Regions from separate parts of the Brevundimonas sp. GW822-FHT03E11 genome, predicted to be linked through region 2. Evidence: predicted binding sites of a transcription regulator. Region 2 holds the regulator's gene; the other holds the start of a gene.
The links. The regulator HrcA, encoded in region 2, represses chaperone genes, less so after heat shock. The targets are predictions, from matches to a motif close to GTTAGCANTCNNNNNNNNNGANTGCTAAC.

Region 1 (11,879 bases), 120 kb from region 2:
CCGATCTGAAGGCCCAGGGCCTGACCCGACCGGTGTCCGGCGTCCTGGCCACCGACGCCGGCGCCTGGGAGATCACGGCCCGGCCCGGTCCCCCCCTGCCCGGAACGGCCGGCGGCGCGGCCCTCAGCGGCGAGGTCGTCCCCCCCGCCGAAGGGGCCGGCGCGGGCCTGATCCTGCAGTCGATCCTGTTCGCCTTCGTCGGCGGACTGATCCTGAATCTGATGCCCTGCGTCTTTCCCATACTGGCGATGAAGGCCGCCGCCCTGGCCGCCTCGGCCCATCAGGCCGGCGAGGCCCGGCGCGACGGCCTGCTGTTCCTGGCCGGGGTCCTGTCCAGCTTCCTGGTCCTGGCGGGCGCCCTGCTGATCCTGCGCGCGGGCGGCGAGGCCATAGGCTGGGGCTTCCAGCTTCAGTCGCCGGCGGTGATCGCGGGCCTGGCCCTGCTGATGCTGGGCGTCGGCCTGAACCTGTCGGGCGTCTTCCATGTCGGGGCAGGGCTGCAGGGGGCCGGCGCCGGTCCCCTGTCGCGGCTGCCCGGCGGCGTGGGGGCCTTCTTCACCGGGGTGCTGGCCGTGGTCGTCGCCGCCCCCTGCACCGCCCCCTTCATGGCCGCCGCCCTGGGCGCAGCCCTGCTGGCGCCCTGGCCCGCGGCCCTGGCGATCTTCCTGATGCTGGGCCTGGGCCTGGCCCTGCCCTATGTGGCGATCAGCCTGTCGCCCGGCCTGTTGCGACGCTTCCCCCGGCCGGGGCCGTGGATGGAGCGGCTGAAGGCCCTGCTGGCCTTCCCCATGTACGGCGCGGCCCTATGGCTGGTCTGGGTCTTTTCGCGCCAAACGGGACCCGACGCCTTGGCCCTGGTCCTCGCTGCGGGCCTGATGCTGGCCTTCGGTCTGTGGCTGTCCGGTATGAACCAGGCGCGCCGGGCCCAGGGCGGGACCGCCGTGGTCAGCGCCGTCGCCGCCACCCTGGCCCTGCTCTTCGCCGTCGGTTTCGCCGGTCTGGCCGCCACCCGGCCGCCGTCCGCGGCGGCGGCCGAGACCGGTTCCCTCACAGCCGCCCCCTGGTCGGCCGAGGCCGTCCGCGCCGCCCAGGCCGCAGGCCGTCCCGTCCTGGTCAACTTCACCGCCGACTGGTGCGTCACCTGCAAGATCAATGAGCGCGCCGCCCTGTCCTCGCCCCGCGTCGCCGAGGCCCTGAAGGCGTCGAACACCCTCTATCTGGTCGGCGACTGGACCCGCCGCGACGACGCCATCAGCCGTGAACTGGAGCGTCACGGCCGCTCGGGCGTGCCCCTGTATCTGTTCTATCCCGCCGCCGGCGGCGAACCCCGCATCCTGCCGCAGTTGTTGACCGAGGGTGTGGTGGTCGAAGCGCTGACGGGACGGTGAAGACGCGGCGAGCGTCGGATGCGGCGGCTCAGTGGCGGATGACCAGCGTCCTCCGGATTTCGACCGCCTCCAGGCGGTCGATGCCGTTCAGCACCACGATCCAGGACTGGCCGTCCGGCGGCGTGCTGTCGAAATGGACCTCGGCCTCGGGCCAGCGGTCGTCGACGACCGGCTGCATCTTTCGAACCCGCACCCGGCCCTCGGTCGGCTCTTCCTGATAGACGGTGTTCTTCAGCCGAACGCCCAGCAGCCGGTCCAGCGGCAGGTCGGCCAGGGCGCGTCGCGGATCAGCGCAATCTTCCGGCTTGTCCGAACGACATGACAGGGCGAACCCCAGTTCGTCGGGGCCGGCGGCCCGCGCCATCGCCCGCGTCAGCCGGTCGAGCATCCGCAGGGTCGGTTCAAGCTCGCGCTCCGGGGCGCCGATCCAGCCGCCCTCTGACAGACACCCCGCATCAGAGGCGAGGTTCGGATAGGTCGGGGCGTAGAAGACGACGGTCTGAAAAGGCGTCAGCGCCAGCGGCGTGTCGTCGGCCGCCTCCTCGCCCACGCGCGGCGCCCCGGCCGAGGCGACGTGGGAGGTGCGGCGGCACAGGCCGTCCGAATGGACGCTCGGGCGCTCGTCGAAGCGAATGAAATAGCTCTGACCCGGAAGCCACTGTCGCCGGACGAGGCCGCCCTCGATCCGCGCCGCCGTCTCCGGCGGCAGTATCCGCTGCGCCAGGGCGACCGGCTCGGCCCCGCGCACCGCGCCGAGCGGAACGGTCGCGGATTCGACCATTGACGCGGCCATTGATGCGGCAACGGCGATCAGGGGCGCAAGACCAGCCATGGGGACTCCGGAAACGGTTTCCCCCAGCCTGCACCCGCACCGTCACCCCCGCAACCCGCAACCCGCAGAGGTCGGGGTTTCGCTCGCTAGACCTCAGGCTGAGGCGGGGCGGTGATCACTTCGACATTGTCGTTCAGCAAATAAGACAGTTCCGACAGGGCCGTAGCGCGCTCTGCGGGGGTAGCGGCGGCCTGAACCGCCTGGACCTTTTTCGGCATGTCCTCGGAGATGCCGCGCAGGATGCATTTCAGATCGCCGTCGGTGCCCCGTTCCTTCAGAATCAGATGGCCCTGCAGGTCCAGGGCCGCCAGTTCGTCCGCCTGGGCCTTGAAGCCGGTGAAGGCCTGGCTGGTGAAGAAACCAGCGTCGTCCGCAGCCTTTGACGCCGCCCAGCCGTCCACCATCGCCTTCAGCCTCCCGGACCGGGCCACGATGTCGGCGAACAGGGGCTCGGCCGCCACGGACACGGGGGCGCCGGCGGCCGCAGCGGGCTGATCAGCCGCCAGGGCCACGGCGGGATTGGACAGGGTCAGGGCGATCGTGAGAGCAAGGCCGCAGGACATGGGTGACTTCCTGTTTCAGCGTCGGCTAGGACGTTGAACCGGCATACGCTCGACCCGTAAACGAGTGTTTACCTTCCTTGTCTTCCCAAGATTTCTCCTCCCGAGGACGACTGATGACCCGCAACGACGCCTGGACCGCCTTCGACGCCGCCGCCGCAACGGCGGGCAAAGCCCGTATCGTGGACCAGTTCGCCGCCGATCCGGACCGTCTGGCGCGGATGTCGGTCGAGGCGGCGGGTCTCTATCTGGATCTGTCGAAACAGAGCTGGACCCGGGACGCCTTCGAGGCCTGTCTGGACCTGGCCCACGCCTGCGACGTCGAGGGCCGTCGCGCCGCCCTGTTCGCCGGCGAGGCCGTCAACCTGACCGAGGGCCGGGCCGTGCTGCATCCGGCCCTGCGGGCCCCGGCCGGCGCCGACTTCAAGGCCCTGGGCGAGCCGGTCTCGGCCGAGGTGGACGCGGTGCGCGCCGACATGAAGACCTATGCCGAAGCCGTGCGCGCGGGCGCCGAGGCGGGGGCGACGGGCAAACGGTTCAAAGCCATCGTCCATGTCGGCATCGGCGGCTCGGACCTGGGTCCGCGCGTGGTGTGGGACGCCCTGCGGCCGCTGGAGCCGTCCATCGACCTGCGTTTCGTCGCCAACATCGACCCCCGCGACATGGCCGAGGCCCTGACGGGGCTCGATCCCGAGACCACCCTGGTCGTGGTGGTGTCCAAGACCTTCACCACCCAGGAAACCCTGGCCAACGCCGAGGCGGCCAAGGCCTGGCTGGCGGCCGCCCTGCCGGTCGAAGGCATGACGAAACACTTCATCGGGGTGACGGCGGCGCCGGACAAGGCGGCGGCCTTCGGCTGCGGCCGCACCTTCGCGTTCAGGGACTGGGTCGGCGGACGCTATTCGCTGTGGTCGGCGGTCAGCCTGTCGTGCGCCATCGCCCTGGGCTGGGACGTGTTCGAGGCCATGCTGGCCGGGGCGGCGGCCATGGACGATCACTTCGTCTCGGCCCCGCTGGAGCGGAACGCCCCGATCCTTCTGGCCCTGGCCCAGGTCTTCAACGTTGACGGCCTGAACCGGCCCGCCCGCACCGTGGCGCCCTACGCCCACGCCCTGCGTCGCCTGCCGTCTTTCCTGCAGCAGCTGGAGATGGAGTCGAACGGCAAGCGGGTGCATCGCGACGGCGCGCCCGTGACGCGCCAGACCTGCCCCGTCGTCTTCGGCGAGCCCGGCACCAACGGCCAGCACGCCTTCTTCCAACAGATCCACCAGGGCCCCAAGATCGTCCCGGCCGAGTTCGTCATCGTGGCCAAGACCCACGGAGACGCGCCGGAATCCCCCCTCTGGTCAAACGCCCTGGCCCAGGGTCAGGCCCTGATGCTGGGCAAGACCACCGAAGCCGCCAAGGCGGAAGGCCTGGCCCAGGGCCTGTCGGAAGAAGAGGCGACCCGTTTGGCGACCCACCGGACCTTCACCGGAAACCGCCCCTCGACCGCCATACTGATGGACCGTCTGACGCCCCAGACCCTGGGCGCCCTTCTGGCCCTCTATGAGCACAAGACCTTCGTCGAGGGCGTGATCTGGGACATCAACAGCTTCGACCAATGGGGCGTGGAGCTGGGCAAGGTCCTGGCCAAGGCGATCCTGAAGGACGTCCACGCCGGCGGTCCGTCGGCCGATCTGGACCCTTCCACGGCCGGCCTGATGACGCGATTGATGGACTGAGGCTCAGGCCGGCGCGGAGTCGATCGTCAGGACGCGCCGGGGGGTGCGTCTCCCGGCCGGCGGCGAGCGGTGCAGGACCACCGGCAAGTCCGGCCAGGCCTGCCAGCCCGGCGCCGCGCCCTTGATGACGGCGACGTCGCCGGGATGAAGCGTGCGCACCCGGCGGCGCGTGCCGATCTTGCGTCCGTCCAGATCCTCGCCGATCTCGCCGGCGAAGGCCCATTCGGGCCCCGGCCCCTCATAGGCGACGATCAGGCGCACCGGAACGGCGTCCTGATGAAACCGCGGGCAGGCGCGCCGGGTCACGGTCTCCCACCGCGCGCGCCAGGCGTCGTATCCGCTGATCGCCGCCACAATCTCCGCCAATCCCTCGATATCCTGCAGCAACCATTCGGGCGCCGGGCCGGACGTGGCGATCCAGCGCCCGTCACAGTCGGCGGTGAAGTCCGGAGGGGGTAAGGCGTCCGGCGGCATCGGACTGGGCCGCGACCAGATCGCCATCCGCACCTGCGGCTCGAACAGGGTGGTGAAGACCGTGGGCGCCTGCCCCTGGACGACTGCGCCGACCGCCATGGAAAACCTTGCTGACTATGCTTGTTATAATATAACGTAACTCTCACAGTCGCCGGGCTGTGGTCAAGCTCGGCGCAGCAGCGTGGAGCGCCGTCATGTCCGAGTTCAAGACCCTGCCCGTCACCGTCCTGTCCGGCTTTCTCGGGGCCGGCAAGACGACCCTGCTGAACCACGTCCTGGCGAACCGCGACGGGCTGCGGGTCGCGGTCATCGTCAACGACATGAGCGAGGTGAACATCGACGCCGCCCTGGTGCGCGACGGCGGCGGGGCGGACCTGTCGCGGACCGAGGAACGGCTGGTTGAGATGTCCAACGGCTGTATCTGCTGCACCCTGCGCGAGGATCTGCTGATCGAGGTCGGCAAGCTGGCGCGCGAGGGGCGGTTCGACTGTCTGCTGATCGAATCGACCGGAATCTCCGAACCCATGCCGGTCGCCGCCACCTTCGACTTCCGCGACGAGGACGGCTTCAGCCTGTCGGATCTGGCCCGGATCGACACCATGGTGACGGTGGTGGACGCCTTCAACTTCCACCGCGACTATCCCTCGACCGACCGGCTGAAGACCCGCGGCGAGCATCTCGGCGAGGATGACGAACGCACGGTCGCCAATCTGCTGATCGACCAGATCGAGTTCGCCGACGTCATCGTGCTGAACAAGTGCGATCTGCTGGAGGAGACGCAGCTTGGGACGCTGAAGGCGATGATGGCCCAGTTCAATCCGCGCGCCCGGATCATCCAGGCGGTGCGCGGCGCCGTGCCCCTGGATCAGGTCGTCGGCACGGGCCTGTTCGACATGGAACGGGCGGAACAGGCCGCCGGCTGGTCCCAGGCCCTGCGCGGCGAGGTCACGCCCGAGACTGAGGAATACGGCGTTTCAACCTTCGTCTACAGGGCGCGCAGACCCTTTCATCCCCGGCGCTTTTACGATCTGCTGCAGCGCGAATGGCCCGGCGTCTGGCGCTCCAAGGGCTTCTTCTGGCTGGCCAGCCGGATGGACTATGTCGGTTCTTGGAGCCAGGCGGGGGCGGTGACCGAGCATGAATGGGGCGGACTGTGGTGGGCCTCGGCGCCGCGCGACCGCTGGCCCGACGACAATCCCGAATGGCTGAAGGCGATCGAGGCCGTCTGGCGTCAGCCCTACGGCGACCGGCGTCAGGAGATCGTCCTGATCGGCAAGGACATGAACCGCGATCTGCTGACCTTGATGTTCGACGCCGCCCTCTTGACCCGGTTCGAGATGGAACGCGGACCCAGGGGCTGGGCCAGGCTGGAGGACCCTTTCCCGCATTGGGGGCCGCGTCGGGACGCGGCATGACAAAAGGGGCGCCTCGATCGGCGCCCCTTCTTCATTCAGGCCTGTCGCCTACCAGCGGCGATCGTAGCGGTAGTCGCGCCGGTCATCGCGACGGTCGTAACGTTGGTCGCGGCGATAGTCGCGATAGTCGCGGCGCTGCTCCCAGCGCGGATCGCGGCTGTTGATGCCGTGTTCGCGCTCCCAGTGGCCCTGGTTCCGGTAGCAGCGGCCGCCGCGATAATAGCCGCAGTCCGATCCGCGGTTGGACGAGGCCGCCGCGCCCAAGGCCGCGCCGGCCAAGGCCCCGCCCGCAATATAGGTTCCGTCGCCATTGCCGTAGACGGCGCCCGCCAGTCCGCCGACGGCGGCGCCGATCAGGGCGTTGCGGGCGGTGTCGTCGCGGTCACGCGACTGGGCCGAAGCCGGGGCGGCGGTCAGGGCCAGGGCGGCGGCGGGGGCGACGACGGCGGCGGTGATCTTCAACAGCTTGGACATGGTCCGTCTCCTCTGAATCGTCTCGCGTCTTCCGGGGATCGCGAGCGTTGAGGTCGTTTTAGCGGGCGCCGTTTGAACGGGTTCGGAGGCCGACGTTCATCGCGGGTTCATACGTCGCGGAAGTTTCACACGCGGCAGCGCTTGACGCTCCGCCCCCCTCTGACTAACTCCCGCTCGCGTTAGCACTCTCTGTGGTCGGCTGCTAAAACGGCGGTCGCGGAGAGGCTGACCCATTGTTCAAATCGCCCCATTCGGGGGATCAAGGGAGACAACCGATGGCGTTTCGTCCGCTCGGCGACCGCGTGCTGGTCAAGCGCGTTGAAGAAGAATCCAAGACCAAGGGCGGGATCATCATCCCCGACACCGCCAAGGAAAAGCCTCAGGAAGGCGAAGTCGTCGCCGTCGGCCCCGGCGCCCGCGACGACTCTGGCAAGGTCAACGCCCTGGAGCTGAAGGCCGGCGACCGCATCCTGTTCGGCAAGTGGTCGGGCACGGAAGTGAAGATCGACGGCGAAGACCTGATCATCATGAAAGAGTCGGACGTGCTTGGAGTGCTGAGCTAAGGCTCAGCCCTCAGTGGCGAGTGATCAGTGGCGAGTGGCGAGCAGGTTTCCGGACGAAACCGCCGCCGTCGCCCCAATCTCAGATCCTCGCCACTCGCCACTAACCACTCGCCACTCACACAAAAGGAGCTGCCCGCATGGCCGCTAAAATCGTACAGTTCAACACCGACGCGCGCGACAAGATGCTGCGCGGCGTCAACGTCCTCGCCAACGCCGTCAAGGTGACCCTGGGTCCGAAGGGCCGCAACGTCGTGATCCAGAAGTCCTTCGGCGCCCCGCGCTCGACCAAGGACGGCGTCTCGGTCGCCAAGGAAATCGAGCTGGAAGACGCCTTCGAGAACATGGGCGCCCAGATGATCCGCGAAGTCGCTTCGAAGACGAACGACAAGGCGGGCGACGGCACCACCACCGCGACCGTTCTGGCTCAAGCCATCGTGCAAGAGGGCCTGAAGGCCGTCGCCGCCGGCATGAACCCGATGGATCTGAAGCGCGGCATCGACAAGGCCGTCGGCCTGGTGCTGGAAGAGGTCAAGACCAACTCCAAGCCCGTCTCCAACAACTCGGAAATCGCCCAGGTCGGCACCATTTCGGCCAACGGCGACTCCGAAATCGGCGAGCTGATCGCCCAGGCCATGGCCAAGGTCGGCAATGAAGGCGTGATCACCGTCGAAGAAGCCAAGACCGCCGACACCACCGTCGACGTCGTCGAAGGCATGCAGTTCGACCGCGGCTATCTGAGCCCCTACTTCATCACCAACGCCGACAAGATGGAGGCCGTTCTCGAAGAGCCGCTGATCCTGCTGTTCGAGAAGAAGCTGACCTCGCTGCAGGCCATGCTGCCGATCCTGGAAGCCGTGGTGCAGTCGGGCCGTCCGCTGCTGATCATCGCCGAGGACATCGAAGGCGAAGCCCTGGCCACCCTGGTGGTCAACAAGCTGCGCGGCGGCCTGCGCGTCGCAGCCGTCAAGGCGCCGGGCTTCGGCGACCGCCGCAAGGCCATGCTGGAAGACATCGCCATCCTGACGGGCGGCCAAGTCATCTCGGAAGACCTGGGCATCAAGCTGGAGAGCGTCACGCTCGACATGCTCGGCAAGGCCAAGAAGGTCTCGATCACCAAGGACGACACCACCATCGTCGAAGGCGTGGGTGAGAAGGCCGACATCGAAGCCCGCGTGGCCCAGATCAAGCGCCAGATCGAAGACACCACCTCCGACTACGACAAGGAAAAGCTGCAGGAACGTCTGGCCAAGCTGGCCGGCGGCGTCGCGGTTCTCCGCGTCGGCGGCTCGACCGAAGTCGAAGTGAAGGAAAAGAAGGACCGCGTCGACGACGCCCTGAACGCCACCCGCGCTGCGGCTGACGAAGGCATCGTTCCCGGCGGCGGCATCGCCCTGTTGAAGGCCTCCAAGATCCTGGCCGACGTCAAGGGCGACAACGCCGACCAGAACGCCGGCATCGCCATCATCCGTCGCGCCCTGCAGGCCCCGATCCGTCAGATCGCCGAAAACGCCGGCGTCGAAGGCTCGATCGTGGTCGGCAAGGTGCTGGAGAACAACGACGCCTCCTTCGGCTTCAACGCCCAGACGGAAGAGTACGGCGACCTGGTCAAGATGGGCGTCATCGACCCCGCCAAGGTCGTCCGCACGGCCCTGCAAGACGCCGCTTCGGTGGCCGGCATCCTGATCACCACGGAAGCCGCCGTCGCCGACGCCCCCAAGAAGTCGGGCGGCGCCGCCGCTCCTGACATGGGCGGCATGGGCGGCATGGGTGGCATGGACTTCTAAGTCCAAGCCTTCCGACGCTGAAATGCAGAAGGGCGGGACCGCGAGGTCCCGCCCTTTTCTATTGTCGCGCCCGTTCTGTGAGCGTCTGGATTATCGCGCTCAGAATTCGGAGATCGCCCCCGGCCGGCGCGACCGGCTCTTCAGCCACATGACGCCCAAGAGATCGGCGAAGGCGACCTTCAGCCGGCCCCAGTTGGTGTATTTCGACCGGCCGGTTTCGCGGTGGCGGTGATCGACGTCCAGATACTGGTTTCGGTAACCCTCGCGGATCATCAGGGCCGGCAGATAGCGGTGGATGTGATCGAAATAGGGAAGCCGCAGGAAGACGTCGCGGCGAAAGGCCTTCAGCCCGCAGCCGGTGTCGTCGGCGTCGTCGCCCAGCAGCCGACGACGGATGCGGTTCGCCCAGACCGAGGCCTGGCGTTTGGCGGCGCTGTCCTGGCGCTTGGCCCGTCGCCCGCCGATCAGACCGACGTCTGCGGGGGCCGCAAGCAGGGCGTCCACCAGCCGGGGCGCATCGGCCGGCGGGTTCTGACCGTCGCCGTCCATCGTCACCACCACCGATCCCCGCGCCGCCAGCACCCCGGTGCGCACCGCCCGGCTCTGGCCCGCATTGGTTCCGTGGGCCAGAACCCGCAAGGTCGGCAGTTCGGCCATGGCCGCCTTCAGCTCGGCCAAGGTCGCGTCCCTGGAGGCGTCGTCGACGAAGATCATTTCATAGGACCGGCCGGCGAAGGCGGCCGCGATTTCACGCGCCAGGGGCACGGCGGCGCCGGCCTCGTCGTGAACGGGAACCACGACGGAGATCTGGGGCGCGTCAGGAGCGATTTGGGCGGTCATGCCGCTCCATAGACGAGATCGACGGCTTAGGGGAGACGGCTGACGCCGGCCCGGTCCCCGTGTAAGGAGTCTCTCATGAAGAGCTTCGATCTGGATCGCCGCATCGCCGGCTGGAGAGGCCCCCTGCTGGCGGCCCTGTTGACGCTGGTCGCCGGCCTGCCGGGCCTGCTGCTCCTGCCGCCGCTGGATCGGGACGAAAGCCGCTTCGCCCAGGCCACCGTCCAGATGCTGGAGAGCGGCGACTATGTGGACATCCGCTTCCAGGACGAGCCGCGCTGGAAGAAGCCGGTCGGCATCTATTGGCTGCAGGCCGCCGCCGTCGCCCTGACCTCGGACCCCGAGGATCGCGAGATCGCCCCCTATCGGATCCCCTCTCTCCTGGGGGCCATGCTGGCCGCCTGGGCTGTCGCCTGGGCGGGTTCGGCCCTGCTGGGCGCGCGCGTCGGCTTCTTCGGCGGCGCGATCATGGGGGCGACCTTCCTTCTGTCCACCGAGGCCGGGATCGCCAAGACGGACGCCATGCTGTGCGGCGCCACCACCCTGGCCATGGCCGCCCTGGCGCGAATCTATATGGCGACCCGAGCCGGGGAACGCCCGATCCGGCCCCACAAGCTTCTGTTCTGGCTGGGCCTGGGGCTGTCGATCCTGATCAAGGGGCCGATCGGCCTTCTGGTCGTGGCCCTGGCGATCCTGGCCCTGTCGATCTGGGACCGCGACGTCCGCTGGCTGGGCCGGCTGGGCTGGGGCTGGGGCCTGCCGCTGGTGGCCCTGATGGTCGGCCCCTGGGCGATCGCCATCACCATCGCCACCGACGGGGGCTTCTGGCGCGAAGCCATCGGCGGCGACCTGGCGCCCAAGATCGCCGGGGCCCATGAAAGCCATTCCGGCTTCCCGGGAATGTATGTGCTTCTCGCGCCCCTGCTGTTCTTCCCCTCCACCCTGCTGCTGCCTGCCGCCGTCGCGACCGGCTGGTCCCGTCGGGCCGAGCCGGCCATTCGCTTCCTGGTCTGCTGGCTGGTTCCCGGCTGGCTGATGTTCGAACTGGCCCCGACCAAGCTGTGGCACTACACCCTGCCGACCTTCGGCGCCCTGGCCCTGTTGGCCGCCGCCGCCCTGGCCCGGCCGATCGGCAAGGTCTCGCGGATCACCGGCGCGGCCCTGGCGGTATTCGCCGCCGTCCTGATCTGCGGCATCACCGTCTATGGCTTGACCGTCTACGGCACCTCGACGGCCCAGACCTGGGCGGCCCTGACGGTCGGTTCGGCCCTGGCGGCCGCAGCCGTCGGCGGTTTTCTGCTGCTGAACCGGGCGCCGGCGGCGGCGCTCGTCGCCTCCCTGGCCTTTGGGATCGTGGCCCACGCCGCCCTGTCGGGCACGATCCGGCAGCTGCGTCCCCTGGCCATCGCACCTCGGCTGGAAAAGACCCTGGAGGCGGCCGACCTGCATCCCCGCCAGGGCCGCACGCCCGGACCGGTCGCCATCACCGGCTTCCATGAGCCCAGCTTCGTCTTCCTGACCGGTCGGGACACGGATCTGACGGACGCCCAAGGCGCCGCCCGCGCCCTGGCCGAAGGGCGGCCGGCCATCGTCGAAGGGCGAGACGCCGACGCCTTCCGCGCCGCCGCCGGGCGGCTGGGTGTGGCGGGCCGGGCGGTCGGCGTGGTGCGGGGCTACAACTATTCCGCCGGAGACGAGGTGAGCCTGACCGTCTATGCGCCTCCGCCCCGCACGGCGGAGCCTGCGACGCAAGCCGCCCCCGCGACGGCGGCGACGCGATGAGCCGCCTCATCCAGATCGTCGAGGTCGGGCCCCGTGACGGGCTTCA
Region 2 (11,879 bases):
AGTCGAGACCAGGCGGACCTCATCGGGCGGATTTCCGCCGCCTCGACCGACGTGGTTCCCGGCCGTAATGCGCCCTATGTCGCCGACAGCAGCCACGGGACACGGGTCTCCGGGGTGATCGCCTCCAACTTCAACGGCCAGGGCACGATCGGCGTCGCCTATGAATCCACGATCTTGTCGATCCGCACCGACATCTCCGACTGCGAGGAGAAGAACACCGACGTCTGTTTCAGCAGTTCGGACCTGGTCCGGGCCCTGGACTACGCCGTGGCCAATGGGGTCAAGATCATCAACATGTCCCTGGGCGGCGACGACCGTCTGGGTTCGGCCTTTGAGGCCGCGCTGCTCCGGGCGGTCAATTCGGGGGCGGTGATCGTCGCCTCCTCCGGCAATGACGGCGAGGCCAATCCCGGCTGGCCGGCGCGCTACGCCGTCGATCCGCGCTTCGCCGGGGCCGTGATCGCGGTGGGATCGCACAACGCCTCCAACGCCATGTCCAGCTTTTCGAACAGGGCCGGGGTGGCGGCGGCGGGCTATATCTCGGCGCCGGGCGAGGCGATCGTCACAGGCTGCGATACGACCAGCTGCTGGCGGGTCAGCGGCACGTCCTTCTCGGCCCCGCACGTCGCCGGCGCCCTGGCCCTGTTGATGGACGCCTTTCCCAATCTGACCGGCCGCCAAGCCCTGTCCCTGCTGATAGAGACTGCGCGGGACGCCGGGGACGCCGGGACCGACGTCGTCTATGGCCGCGGTCTTCTGGACCTGGCGCGCGCCTTCCAGCCGGCGGGGACCACTTCTGTGCCCCTGGCGGACGGCGCGACCCTGGTCGCCGCGACGGAGCCCGGCAGTTTTGTCGGCTCGGCCTTCGGCGACGCCTTTGCACGCCAGACGGCGCTCGAGACCGTGCTGTTCGACGGCTATGATCGAATGTTCGCGGTCCAGCTGGGCGGCGCCTATCCGACGGCGCCCAGCCGTTCGTACCAGGCTGCGCCGTTCGAACCCAGCCGCACCGCCACGACCAGCCTCAGCCTGCCCCGCGGCGGGCGGCTGAGCCTGACGGCGGCCCAGCTTGACGAACCGGTCGAGGCGGTGACGGCCCGCCGCGACCTGACCGATGCGCCCTGGCTGGGCGACGAACCCCGCCAGGAGGCCCTGCTGGATCTGGAGATCGGCCGCCTGAACTTCGCCACCTGGCAAGGTCGCGGCGGCGCCGTCTCTCCGTTCAAGGGCGCGGCCGGCGACGGTTTCGCCGCCCTGGCCCAGGCCGATCATGCGGCGCGCGGTCAGGTTCGGCTCGGCGCCTTCACCCTGGCGGCCGAGAGCGGCGGGGGGGACCGTCGCATGCCGCTGCGTCGGGTCGAGGAAGCGGCCTCGACCTACAGCCGCGCCACCCTGGCCTGGCGCGGCGCCGACGGCGGCCTGTCGCTGAGCCTGGGCGCCCTGGACGAACGGCTGGGGCCCTTGGGGGCCTTCATCCCGGGCGGTTCGGACTTCGCCCTGCCGTCGCGGACCCGCTTCTATGCGGTCGGCGGGGACTGGGCCCTGCGACCGGGTCTGGCCCTGCTCGGCGAGGCGGGCCTGGGCGCCACCGAGACGCAAGGGCGTTTCCTGTCGACGGACGGGGCGGCGATCAGCTCCAACTGGCGGCTGGCCCTGCTGACGGGTTGCACCGCCCTGTGCGATCGGATCAGCTTCACCGTCTCACAGCCGCTCCGGATGGAGCGGGGGACCTTCTCGGCCTGGCTGGCGGACGTGCCGGTCGATTATTTCGACCCCCTGACCTATTCGCGTCGCCGCTTCTCGGCGGCGCCCAGCGGGCGTCAGATCGACTTCATCCTGGGCGGCGAACGCAGTCTGAGGGACGGCTCCAGCCTGTCGCTGCAAGCCGTGGCCAGCCGCGAGCCGCGCCACACCGCCGACGCCGCGCCCGAGTTCGCCCTGATCGGGGGCTGGCGACGCCGGTTCTGAGGGGGTGTCGGCGCTGGTGAAGGTGAGCGAGAATTGTGCGGCCTCGAACGTCGTGCCGAACGCCTCGCTCACCTGCCGCTCACCAGCACTATTCACTAGCACAAACCCCCTCAGAGGAGGGCGGTGATCAAGCCTTGCCGTCGAAGGCGTGAGTCTGGGGTTCGCCGCCGCCGCCGCCATAGGGGTTTGACGGCTGGGCGCCCGAGCCCTTGGCGGCCACCACCACCATGGCCGGGCGGATCGTGCGGCCGAACAGTTCGAAACCGGACTGCATGGTCTGGACCACGGCTCCGCCCGGCACCGTGTCCGACGGCTGTTCAATCATGGCCTGGTGCAGATGGGGGTTGAAGGCCTCGCCGGCCTCGGGCGCGACCCGCTTCAGACCGTTGGTCTCGAACGCCTGCAGCAGGGCCTTCTGCGTCATTTCCAGACCCGTCACCAGACCGGCCGTGGCGCCCTCGGCGTCCTTGGGCGCGGCCATCAGGGCGCGCTCAAGATTGTCGGCCACGCCCAGCAGATCCTTGGCGAAGCGCTGGATGGCGTAGGCGCGGGCGTCGTTCTGCTGGGCCTCTGAACGGCGCTTCAGATTCTCCATCTCGGCGGCGACGCGCAGGGCGCGGTCCTTCCACTCGTCCCGCTCGGCGATCACGGCGTCCAGCGGCGCCAGATTGTCCGACGGCTCGGCGTCCAGTCCGTGTTCGGCGTTCAGTTCCGCCTCTTCCATTCCGTTCAGCTCATCGTTCTGGGGTTTGTCGCTCACGTTTCTTTCCCGTCCAGCATTCGGCCCAGCACCCGGGCGGTATAGTCCACCAACGGAATGACACGGGCGTAGTTCAGTCGCGCCGGTCCTATGACGCCTATGGCGCCCAGAACCCGCTGTCGGCCGCTCATATAGGGCGCCGCGATCACGGCGGAACCCGAAAGTGAAAACAGACGGGTTTCAGCGCCGATGAAAATCCGCACCCCCTGGGCCGCGTCCACCCCGTCCAGCAGGCCGATCAGCTGTTCCTTCTGCTCCAGATCGTCGAACAGGACCCGCACCCGCTCAAGATCGGCCAGGCCTTCGCCGTCCTGCAGCAGATTGGCCCGACCCCGCACGATCAGGGCCCGCTCGCGGTCCGGCCCGCCGGACCAGGCGGCCAGGCCGTCCTCGACCAGCCGGGCGGCGGCCTGGTCCAGCTCGCGCCGGGCGATCTCCAGCTCCTGGGTCATTTCCCGCTTGGCCTCGGCGAAGGGCCGGCCGCGCAGCCGGGCGTTCAGGAAGTTGGAGGCCTCCGTCAGGGTCGAGGGGGTGACCCCCGCCGCCAGGCTCATGATCCGATTCTCCACCGTGCCGTCGTCGGCGACGATGACCGCCAGGGCCTGATCCCCGCCCAGGGCGACGAACTCCACATGTTTGACCCCGGCGTCGCGCACCGGGCTGGAGACCACGCCTGCGCCCCCCGCCAGGCCCGACAGCAGATTGGACGCCTCGTCCAGGGCGGCCTCGAAATTGCGGCCCCGGCCGGCCAGGCGGGCGTCGATCTCGCGCCGCTCCTCCTTGGTGAGGTCGCCGATCTCCAAGAGGCCGTCGACGAACAGGCGCAGACCCGCATGGGTGGGAATCCGCCCCGCCGAGGCGTGGGGCGAGGCCAGAAGGCCCGCCAGGGTCAGGTCCTGCATCGTATTGCGGATCGAGGCCGGCGACAGGGCGATCCCGCCCAGCGACAGGGTCCGCGACCCCACCGGCTCGCCCGTCTCCAGATAGCTCTCCACAATGCGCCGGAAGATGTCGCGCGCGCGCGCGTCCAGGCCGGCCAGCCCCGCCAGAGACTGGCCCGTCGCCGGACCGCCGTCGAACGGCGGGGTTTTGGGGGCATACAGGCTCACGTTTTCAGGATAATCACCGCCGCCCCAGCTTCCAAGGACTCATCTCATGCGCCATTCGCAACGCACCGACGCCCAGCTGCGTCCCGTGACCATCGAGACCGGCGTCAATCGCTACGCCGAGGGCTCGTGCCTGATCACCTTCGGCCACACCAAGGTTCTGGTGACGGCCTCGGTCGAGGAGACCATTCCCGGCTGGATGCGGGGCAAGGGCCAGGGCTGGGTCACGGCCGAATACGGGATGCTGCCCCGCGCCACCCACACCCGCGGCCGCCGCGAAGCCGCCGCCGGCAAACAGACGGGCCGGACGCAGGAGATTCAGCGTCTGATCGGCCGCAGCTTGCGCGCCGTCGTCGATCTGAAGGCGCTGGGCGAGCGTCAGGTGGTGCTGGACTGCGACGTGATCCAGGCCGACGGCGGCACCCGCACCGCCGCCATCACCGGCGCCTGGGTCGCCATGGCCTCGGCCCTCAACTATCTGCGCGACGAAGGCGTGCTGAAGGCTGATCCAATCCTGGACCAGGTGGCGGCGGTGTCCTGCGGCGTCTGCGACGGGGTTCCGGTGCTGGACCTGGACTATGAAGAGGATTCCGAGGCCGAGGCCGATTCCAACTTCGTCCTGACCGGTTCGGGCCAGATCGTCGAGATCCAGGCCACGGGCGAAAAGCGCGGCTTCACCCGCGCCGAGTTCGACCGTCTGTTCGCCCTGGCCGAGACCGGCTGCGCCGAACTGTTCGCCCTGCAGAAGGCGGCGCTGGAGGCGGTGCGCTCTTAAGGAGTTTCGTGCGTTCAACAGGCGGGTCATCGTGGCTATGACCCTCAGCCCGGAGTTTTCGATGCGCCCTTTCCTGTCCGCCTGTTTCGCCCTGTCGGCCGCCCTCGCGGTCGCCGCCTGCCAGTCCGGGGAGGACAGGACCGCGCCCGCTGCGGACCCCGGTTCGGGCGCGCAGACCATAGCAGAGACGGCTCCGGGTCCGGCGTCTTCGGATCAGCCCGATACGGGCGCTGAACGAGGCCTCGCAGCCCAGACCGCATGCCGCGCGGATATCGGCGAGGCGGCGGCGGCGCGTCTGGTCGAGCGCTGCATCAAGGTCAGCCCGGCCACCCATCCGCCCTGCCACGCCGACAATCCCTGCGCCCTGATCCGGGGCGAGATCGACCGGTCCTGCAAGCTGTGGGACAAGGATCCGCCCGCCGAATGCCGCTCTTGAGACGGCTGTTATGAAAAAGGCCCCGCCGTCGCCGGCGGGGCCTTCGTCATTCAAACCTCAGGCCGAGGCTCAGTCGCGACGGCGACGGCCGCGATCGCCGCCTTCGCGCTTGGGACGGCCGCCGGTGTCTTCCGACAGCGGCTCCTCGTTGCGTTCGGCGCGTTCGGCGTTGATCTTGTCGGTGATGTCTTCGCCGGTGGTCTGGTCCACGACCTTCATCGACAGCTTGGTCTTGCCGCGGTCGTCGAAGCCCAGGAACTTGACCTTGACCTCCTGGCCTTCCGACAGGACGTCGGCCGGGTTGGCGACGCGTTCCAGAGCGATCTGGGACACGTGGACCAGGCCGTCCTTGGCGCCGAAGAAGTTCACGAAGGCGCCGAAGTCGACGACCTTGACCACCTTGCCGGAGTAGATGGCGCCCACTTCCGGTTCCGAGGCGATGGACTGGATCCAGGCCTTGGCGGCGTCGATCTTCTCCTGGTCATTGGCGGCGATCTTGATCGTGCCGTCGTCGCCGATGTCGACCTTGGCGCCGGTCTTCTCGACGATCTCGCGGATCACCTTGCCGCCCGAACCGATCACTTCACGGATCTTGTCGACCGCGATCTTGATCGTCTCGATCTTGGGCGCATGTTCGCCCAGCGAGGCGCGCGGGGCGTCCATGGCCTTGGACATCTCGTCGAGGATGTGCAGGCGGCCGGCAGAGGCCTGGGTCAGGGCCTGTTTCATGATCTCCTCGGTGATGCCGGGGACCTTGATGTCCATCTGCAGCGAGGTGATGCCTTCCGAGGTGCCGGCGACCTTGAAGTCCATGTCGCCCAGGTGGTCTTCGTCGCCCAGGATGTCCGACAGGATGGCGAACTCGCCCGACGGCTCCAGGATCAGGCCCATGGCGATGCCCGAGACCGGACGGACCAGCGGCACGCCGGCGTCCATCAGGGCCAGGGACGAACCGCAGACCGTGGCCATCGAGGACGAGCCGTTCGACTCGGTGATCTCGGAGACCAGGCGGATGGTGTAGGGGAAGTCTTCCTTCTTCGGCAGCATCGGACGGATGGCCCGCCAGGCCAGCTTGCCGTGACCGATTTCGCGACGGCCGGGCGAGCCCATGCGGCCGGCTTCACCCACCGAATAGGGGGGGAAGTTGTAGTGCAGCAGGAAGGACTCCTTGTAGGTGCCCTGCAGGCTGTCGATGTACTGTTCGTCCTCGCCGGTGCCCAGGGTGGCGACGACCAGGGCCTGGGTTTCGCCGCGGGTGAACAGGGCCGAACCGTGGGTGCGCGGCAAGACGCCGACTTCCGATACGATGGCGCGGACCTTGTCCAGGGCGCGGCCGTCGACGCGGTGGGCGTTCTCGATGATGTCGCGACGCAGGACCTCGGCTTCGCACTCCTTGAAGGCGGCCGAGAATTTGGAGCTGTCGACGCCCTCGGGCTTGTCGTCGGTCTTGACCAGGGCTTCGGCGGCCTTCTTCTTGGCGGCGTCGACGCCCGAGCGGCGCTCGTACTTGCCCGGATGGGCGTAGGCGGCCTTGATCTCCTCGCCGACCAATTTCTTGATCGCGGCGACGACGTCGGAATGGTCTTCGGCCTGGAAGTCGAACGGCTCCTTGGCGGCGTGTTCGGCCAGGTCGATGATGGCGTCGATCACCGGCTGCATGCCGGCGTGGGCGAACATCAGGGCCTTCAGCATGGTCTCTTCCGACAGCTCCTTGGCTTCGGATTCCACCATCATCAGGGCGTCCTGGGTGCCGGCGACCACCAGGTCCAGCTCGGAGCCTTCCATCTGGTCCACGGTCGGGTTCAGCACCAGCTCGCCGTCGATGAAGCCGACGCGGGCGGCGCCGATCGGACCCATGAAGGGCACGCCGGAAATGGTCAGGGCGGCGGAGGCGGCGACCATCGACAGGACGTCCGGATCATTCTCCAGGTCGTGCTGCAGCACGGTGACGACGACCTGGGTCTCGTTCTTGAAGCCCTTGACGAACAGGGGGCGGATCGGGCGGTCGATCAGGCGGGAGACCAGGGTCTCCTTCTCGGTCGGACGGCCTTCACGCTTGAAGTAGCCGCCCGGGATCTTGCCGGCGGCGAAGGTCTTTTCCTGATAGTTGACCGTCAGGGGGAAGAAATCCAGGCCCGGCTTGGGCGAACGGCCGTAGACGACGGTGGCCAGAACCACGGTCTCGCCATAGGTCGCCAGCACGGCGCCGTCGGCTTGGCGGGCGATGCGGCCCGTCTCCAGAGTCAGCGGGCGTCCGGCCCACTCGATCGTCTTGCGTTTGATATCGAACATATTTCGTCTTTCGTATCCCGGACGGCGTATTCCGTGCGGGGTCCCATCATTGGGCGGATGCGTCGGCGTTCAGTCCTTCGATCCAAAGGTCGCCGCGCCATCGCGGAGACCCGGGTGAGGACCGGCTCGGCCCTCGCGTCTGCGCCGTTAAAGTCCTGCGGCGCGCAGGTCGGTTCTAATCGCACAACGAGGCGCGGACGTGACCGCCCGCGCCTCGTCATACAGTCTTACACAGAGCCGCGCCCTTAGCGACGCAGACCCAGCTTGGCGATGAGCGCCTGATAGCGCCCGGCGTCGACCTTGTTCAGGTGGTCGAGCAGACGGCGGCGTTGCGACACCATCTTCAGAAGGCCACGGCGAGAGTGGTTATCCTTCTTGTGGGTCTTGAAGTGTTCGGTGAGGTTGGCGATGCGTTCCGACAGGATCGCGACCTGAACCTCGGCCGAGCCGGTGTCGCCGGCGGTGCGGGCGTTGTCGGCGATGATTTCGTTCTTGCGTTCAGCAGTGATCGACATCGAAAGTCTCCCTGAGTGGCCTACCGCGCTACGCGCTACTTGAGGCCGGGCTGGAGTCTCCTGATCAGGCGATCAGGAAAGGTTGAAAACGCGGTCGGGTTCTAACCGGCCGGCCCGCAACTGACAGAGGGCGACGAGGGTCTGGCCCTGAAAGGCTGAAACCGTTCGCGAGCCGTCTGACAGACGGGTCTTGAGGGTTTCCACCTGACGGGGGAGCAGAACGATCGGTCGTCCCTGCCGAAGCGAGAAGGCGTCCTGTTCCGTCACGGCCAGATCCGGGATGTCGTCCAGAGCGGTCGCGACGGGAAGCAAGCCTTCCGAGGCGGCGCCCCTATGCACCATTTCCTCCAGAGAATCCAGAGTGACGGCGTTTTCCGTGCTGAAGGGCCCGACCCGCTCGCGCCGCAGGGCTGACACATGACCCTCCGCGCCCAGGGCCAGGGCCAGGTCGCGCGCCAGCGAACGGACATAGACGCCCTTGCCCGTCAGGATGCGGATCTCGACATGATCGGCGTCCGGCGCGGCCGTCGCCTCGGCCGAATGGATGACCACCCGCCGGGACGGCAGTTCGAAATCCACCCCGTCGCGGGCCAGATCATAGGCGCGGGCGCCGTCCACCTTGATGGCCGAGAAACGCGGCGGGGTCTGGTCGATCTCGCCGACGAAGGCCGGCAAGGCGGCCTTCACCTGGTCGAGGGGCGGGCGCACGTCGGAGCGGGCGATGATCTCGCCCTCCCGGTCCACGCTGTCGGTCGAGACGCCCCAATTGATCGTGAAGCGATAGACCTTCTTCGCCTCCATCATCATCGGCACGGTCTTGGTCGCCTCGCCCAGGGCAATGGGCAGGATGCCGCTGGCCAGGGGATCCAGCGTCCCGGCGTGACCGGCCTTCTGGGCGTTGAACAGGCGGCGGATGCGACTGACCGCCTCGGTCGATCCCATCTCGAACGGCTTGTCCAGGCAGACCCAGCCGTCGACGACGTCGCCCTTCTTCCGACGGCCCATCACTTGCCCTTCGGATAATAGATCATTGTCAGCCCCAGGTTAGAAAAACTCACCTGGATTTCGTCTTGATAGCCCGGAGTCCGCCACATCTCGATATCGACCTTTGCGGGAACCGGCCAATTTTGACATCCATCCTGAGCATTGGACGTGAGGACGACTTCTTCGAGAGGATACTGAAGTCCGGATCGGCCGGTCGCTGTGCGTGCTCCAGCGAGGCGCGCGGTTAAGATGCACTTCTTGAATTCAGCGCGAACGCGACCATCGCCGACGATCAGGCGCTGCCCACGAGAGTCTGTCCAAGCACCATCGCCGACGAAGGGATCCCAGGTTGGGGGAAGAAATTCTATGCGGGACGCACCGTTGTTCGGGTTGCCGAGCATCATCGCCGCCTCGGCCCCGACGATCACGGGTATAGCGAGAGGCAGTAGCAAAGGGTTTCCTTCCTTGATGCTTCCGCATCCTGACACCAAAGCCGCAAGCGCTAAGGTGGAGAACCGGGCGCACCACACGATCATTGGCCCTCGTCCTCGTCGCGGCGTTCCAGGTCGGCGCGGACGCGGGGGTCGTCGAACAGACGGTCAATGTGGCTGGCGGCGTCGAAGCTCTCGTCGTGGCGGAACTTCAGGTCGGGAGTAAACTTCATGTCCAGCCGGCGGCCCAGCTGGCCGCGCAGGAACTTGGCGTGGACGTTCAGCGCCTTGATGATCTCGCTCTCATGGCCGGCGACCGGGGCGGTCTCCACGCCCGCGCCCAGGGGCTCGACGAAACAGGTGGCGTGTTTCAGGTCCGGCGACAGGCGGACCTCGGTCACGGTGACCGAGACCCCGGACAGGGCCTCGTCGTGGATGTCCTCCTCGCGCAGGATGTCGACCAGGGCGTGGCGGATCAGTTCGCCGGCGCGCAGCTGGCGCTGGCTGGGACCGGCAAGGCCGGATGAATTTCGGGTGTGTTGCTTACGGGCCATCGGCCGCTCCTTCTTCATCGCCCGCCGGGGTTCGGACCCGGCCGGATAAGCGAAAGGCGGGCGGTCTAGGCGTGTGGGACCGCCGTGTCCAGTTCTGCGGCCCGGACGGACCGCATCACCTCGCTGGAAAAGATCGACCGCGCGGGGCGGATCGTCACGCCGCCGGCGTTCAGGACGCCGGCCGTCCAGTGGTTGCAAAGATGCAGGATGGAAAAGGTTTCGCGGCTGGCGAAGAAGCGGGCGTCGTCGCCGGGGCGGGCGGCGGCGACGCGGGGCGCGCCGCTCGACAGGTCCAGCGACGCCTCGATCCGATCCGCCATCCGGTCGAAGGCGACGGGCGTCAGATGAAGGGCGGCCCGCCGATCGGGGGCGTGTCGCGCGCGCGGGTCGTCCGCCTCCGGGTCCAACATGACGACGGACGGATTGCCGGGCCGGAAGAAGGCGCGCGCGCCGTCGGGCAGGCGGTCGGAGATCGGGCTCTGATCGACATAGAATCGGGCGTCGCCCCAGCCGACCAGAATCCAGTCACCCGGCGCCAGGGTCTCAACCGCCCGTCCCAGGGCGCCGCCTCGTCGTTCAAGCGCCGCGCGCGGCAAGGCCAGATCGGAATGAAAGCCGTTGTCCAGAAGATAGACCACGATCGGGACGTCGGTCGCCGGCGGCGCGGCCGGACCGAGGCGGGTCCAGGTCAGAAGGGCGGCGACAAGGCCGACTAAAACCACCAGGGGCAGGGCCCATCGCATCGCCGTCATCTCCGAAGGTTCGGCCGATCGCCAGACTAGGCGATCAAGCGGTGCGGTTGGAAGGCGGGTTCGCCCAATCAGGCGCCGGGGGCGTCGGCGAAGGGGGAGGCCGGCGCCGTCTGCCACTCTCCACGCCATTCATAGGTCAGGGTCACGCAATGGCGGTGGGTCCCGTCGGCCCAGCGACCGACTGCGTTCAAGGTCAGGGGGCGTGGCGCGCGGATGCGGCTTGCCGCCAGCCAGACCTGATCGGCCCCCGGACACAGGGCGCGGGCCAGACCGCGCCCGTCGCCGATCTGCTGCACTTCATAGAGGTCCGCGCCTCGGGCGTCCTCCGGCAGGATCCGCCGGGCTGCATCGGGGCCGCCGCGCGCCAGGTCGGCCGATCCACGGGCGGTGGTCGAGAACAGCCGCTCTATGGCGACGGCGCCGAACAGGCCGCGCCTCACCTGAAGGGTGATCCCCTTGGTCAGGGCCTGGGTGATCCGATCTGTGGCGTTGTAGGAGAAATAGCGGGTGTCGGCCTGGGCCGGGGCGGCGGCCGACACGGTCAACAGGGCGACGGACAGGGCGGCGAGGGGCGTGCGCATGCCTCTTTCCTTCCTCTCCATTGCGGCGACTTTAGGCCTCGCCCCGATCAGTGTTCACCCAGGCAGCGCAGGGCGACCTCCAGATTGCGCAGGCCGTCCTCGCCGGTCACCGCCGGGGTCTCGCCGGTATGGATGGCGCGGGCGAAGGCCTCCAGCTCCTTCTTCAGCGGTTCGGCGGTCCAGCTGTTCAGCATTTTCGTCGAATAGGAGCCGTCAGGCTGCTGGCCGAAATATTCGGTCACCTGGCGGGTGATCAGGTCGGCGACGATGAACTTGGTCTTGGTGGCGACCTGCAGGGTGCGGGTCTTGTAGGGGGTGACCCAGTTGGTGGTGATGTGGGCGATGACGCCGTTGTCCAGCCGGAACTGCAGCAGGGCCGTGTCCTCGCGCTCGGCGCGGGTGCGGGCCAGCTGAGGCTGGACCTCGACGATCTCGGACCCGGTCAGGTGGCGGATGATGTCGATGTCGTGAACCGCCAGGTCGATGACCACCCCGACCTCGCCCATGCGGGGCGGGAAGGGGCCGACGCGGGTGATCTGGATGGAGATGATCTCGTCGTCGGCGACGGCTCGCTTGACCGTCTCGACGGCCGGATTGAACCGCTCGACCTGGCCGACCATCAGGACGCGGTCATTGGCCTTGGCGGCGTCGATCATCCGCTGGGCGTCGGCCACGGTGGCGGCGATGGGCTTTTCGACCAGGACGTGGACGCCCTTTTCCAACAG

Region 1: the regulator HrcA is predicted to act here: its motif matches at 7,046-7,074, upstream of groES (co-chaperone GroES).

What each region holds. Positions count from the first base shown of each region.
Region 1 covers NZ_JBXANG010000002.1:361,282-373,160, forward strand. The annotation lists gene AC1RKE_RS04635 (protein-disulfide reductase DsbD family protein) at 1-1,388, shown strand, start outside; gene AC1RKE_RS04640 (hypothetical protein) at 1,417-2,169, opposite strand; gene AC1RKE_RS04645 (hypothetical protein) at 2,307-2,783, opposite strand; gene pgi (glucose-6-phosphate isomerase) at 2,897-4,504, shown strand; gene AC1RKE_RS04655 (DUF1826 domain-containing protein) at 4,508-5,077, opposite strand; gene zigA (zinc metallochaperone GTPase ZigA) at 5,173-6,393, shown strand; gene AC1RKE_RS04665 (YMGG-like glycine zipper-containing protein) at 6,442-6,867, opposite strand; gene groES (co-chaperone GroES) at 7,143-7,430, shown strand; gene groL (chaperonin GroEL) at 7,568-9,214, shown strand; gene AC1RKE_RS04680 (glycosyltransferase family 2 protein) at 9,314-10,054, opposite strand; gene AC1RKE_RS04685 (ArnT family glycosyltransferase) at 10,130-11,833, shown strand; gene AC1RKE_RS04690 (hydroxymethylglutaryl-CoA lyase) at 11,830-11,879, shown strand, end outside.
Region 2 covers NZ_JBXANG010000002.1:485,090-496,968, forward strand. The annotation lists gene AC1RKE_RS05190 (S8 family peptidase) at 1-1,968, shown strand, start outside; gene grpE (nucleotide exchange factor GrpE) at 2,096-2,728, opposite strand; gene hrcA (heat-inducible transcriptional repressor HrcA) at 2,725-3,777, opposite strand; gene rph (ribonuclease PH) at 3,884-4,609, shown strand; gene AC1RKE_RS05210 (hypothetical protein) at 4,671-5,045, shown strand; gene pnp (polyribonucleotide nucleotidyltransferase) at 5,115-7,337, opposite strand; gene rpsO (30S ribosomal protein S15) at 7,583-7,852, opposite strand; gene truB (tRNA pseudouridine(55) synthase TruB) at 7,925-8,857, opposite strand; gene AC1RKE_RS05230 (hypothetical protein) at 8,857-9,372, opposite strand; gene rbfA (30S ribosome-binding factor RbfA) at 9,369-9,821, opposite strand; gene AC1RKE_RS05240 (DUF2459 domain-containing protein) at 9,887-10,564, opposite strand; gene AC1RKE_RS05245 (hypothetical protein) at 10,642-11,154, opposite strand; gene AC1RKE_RS05250 (Gfo/Idh/MocA family protein) at 11,202-11,879, opposite strand, start outside.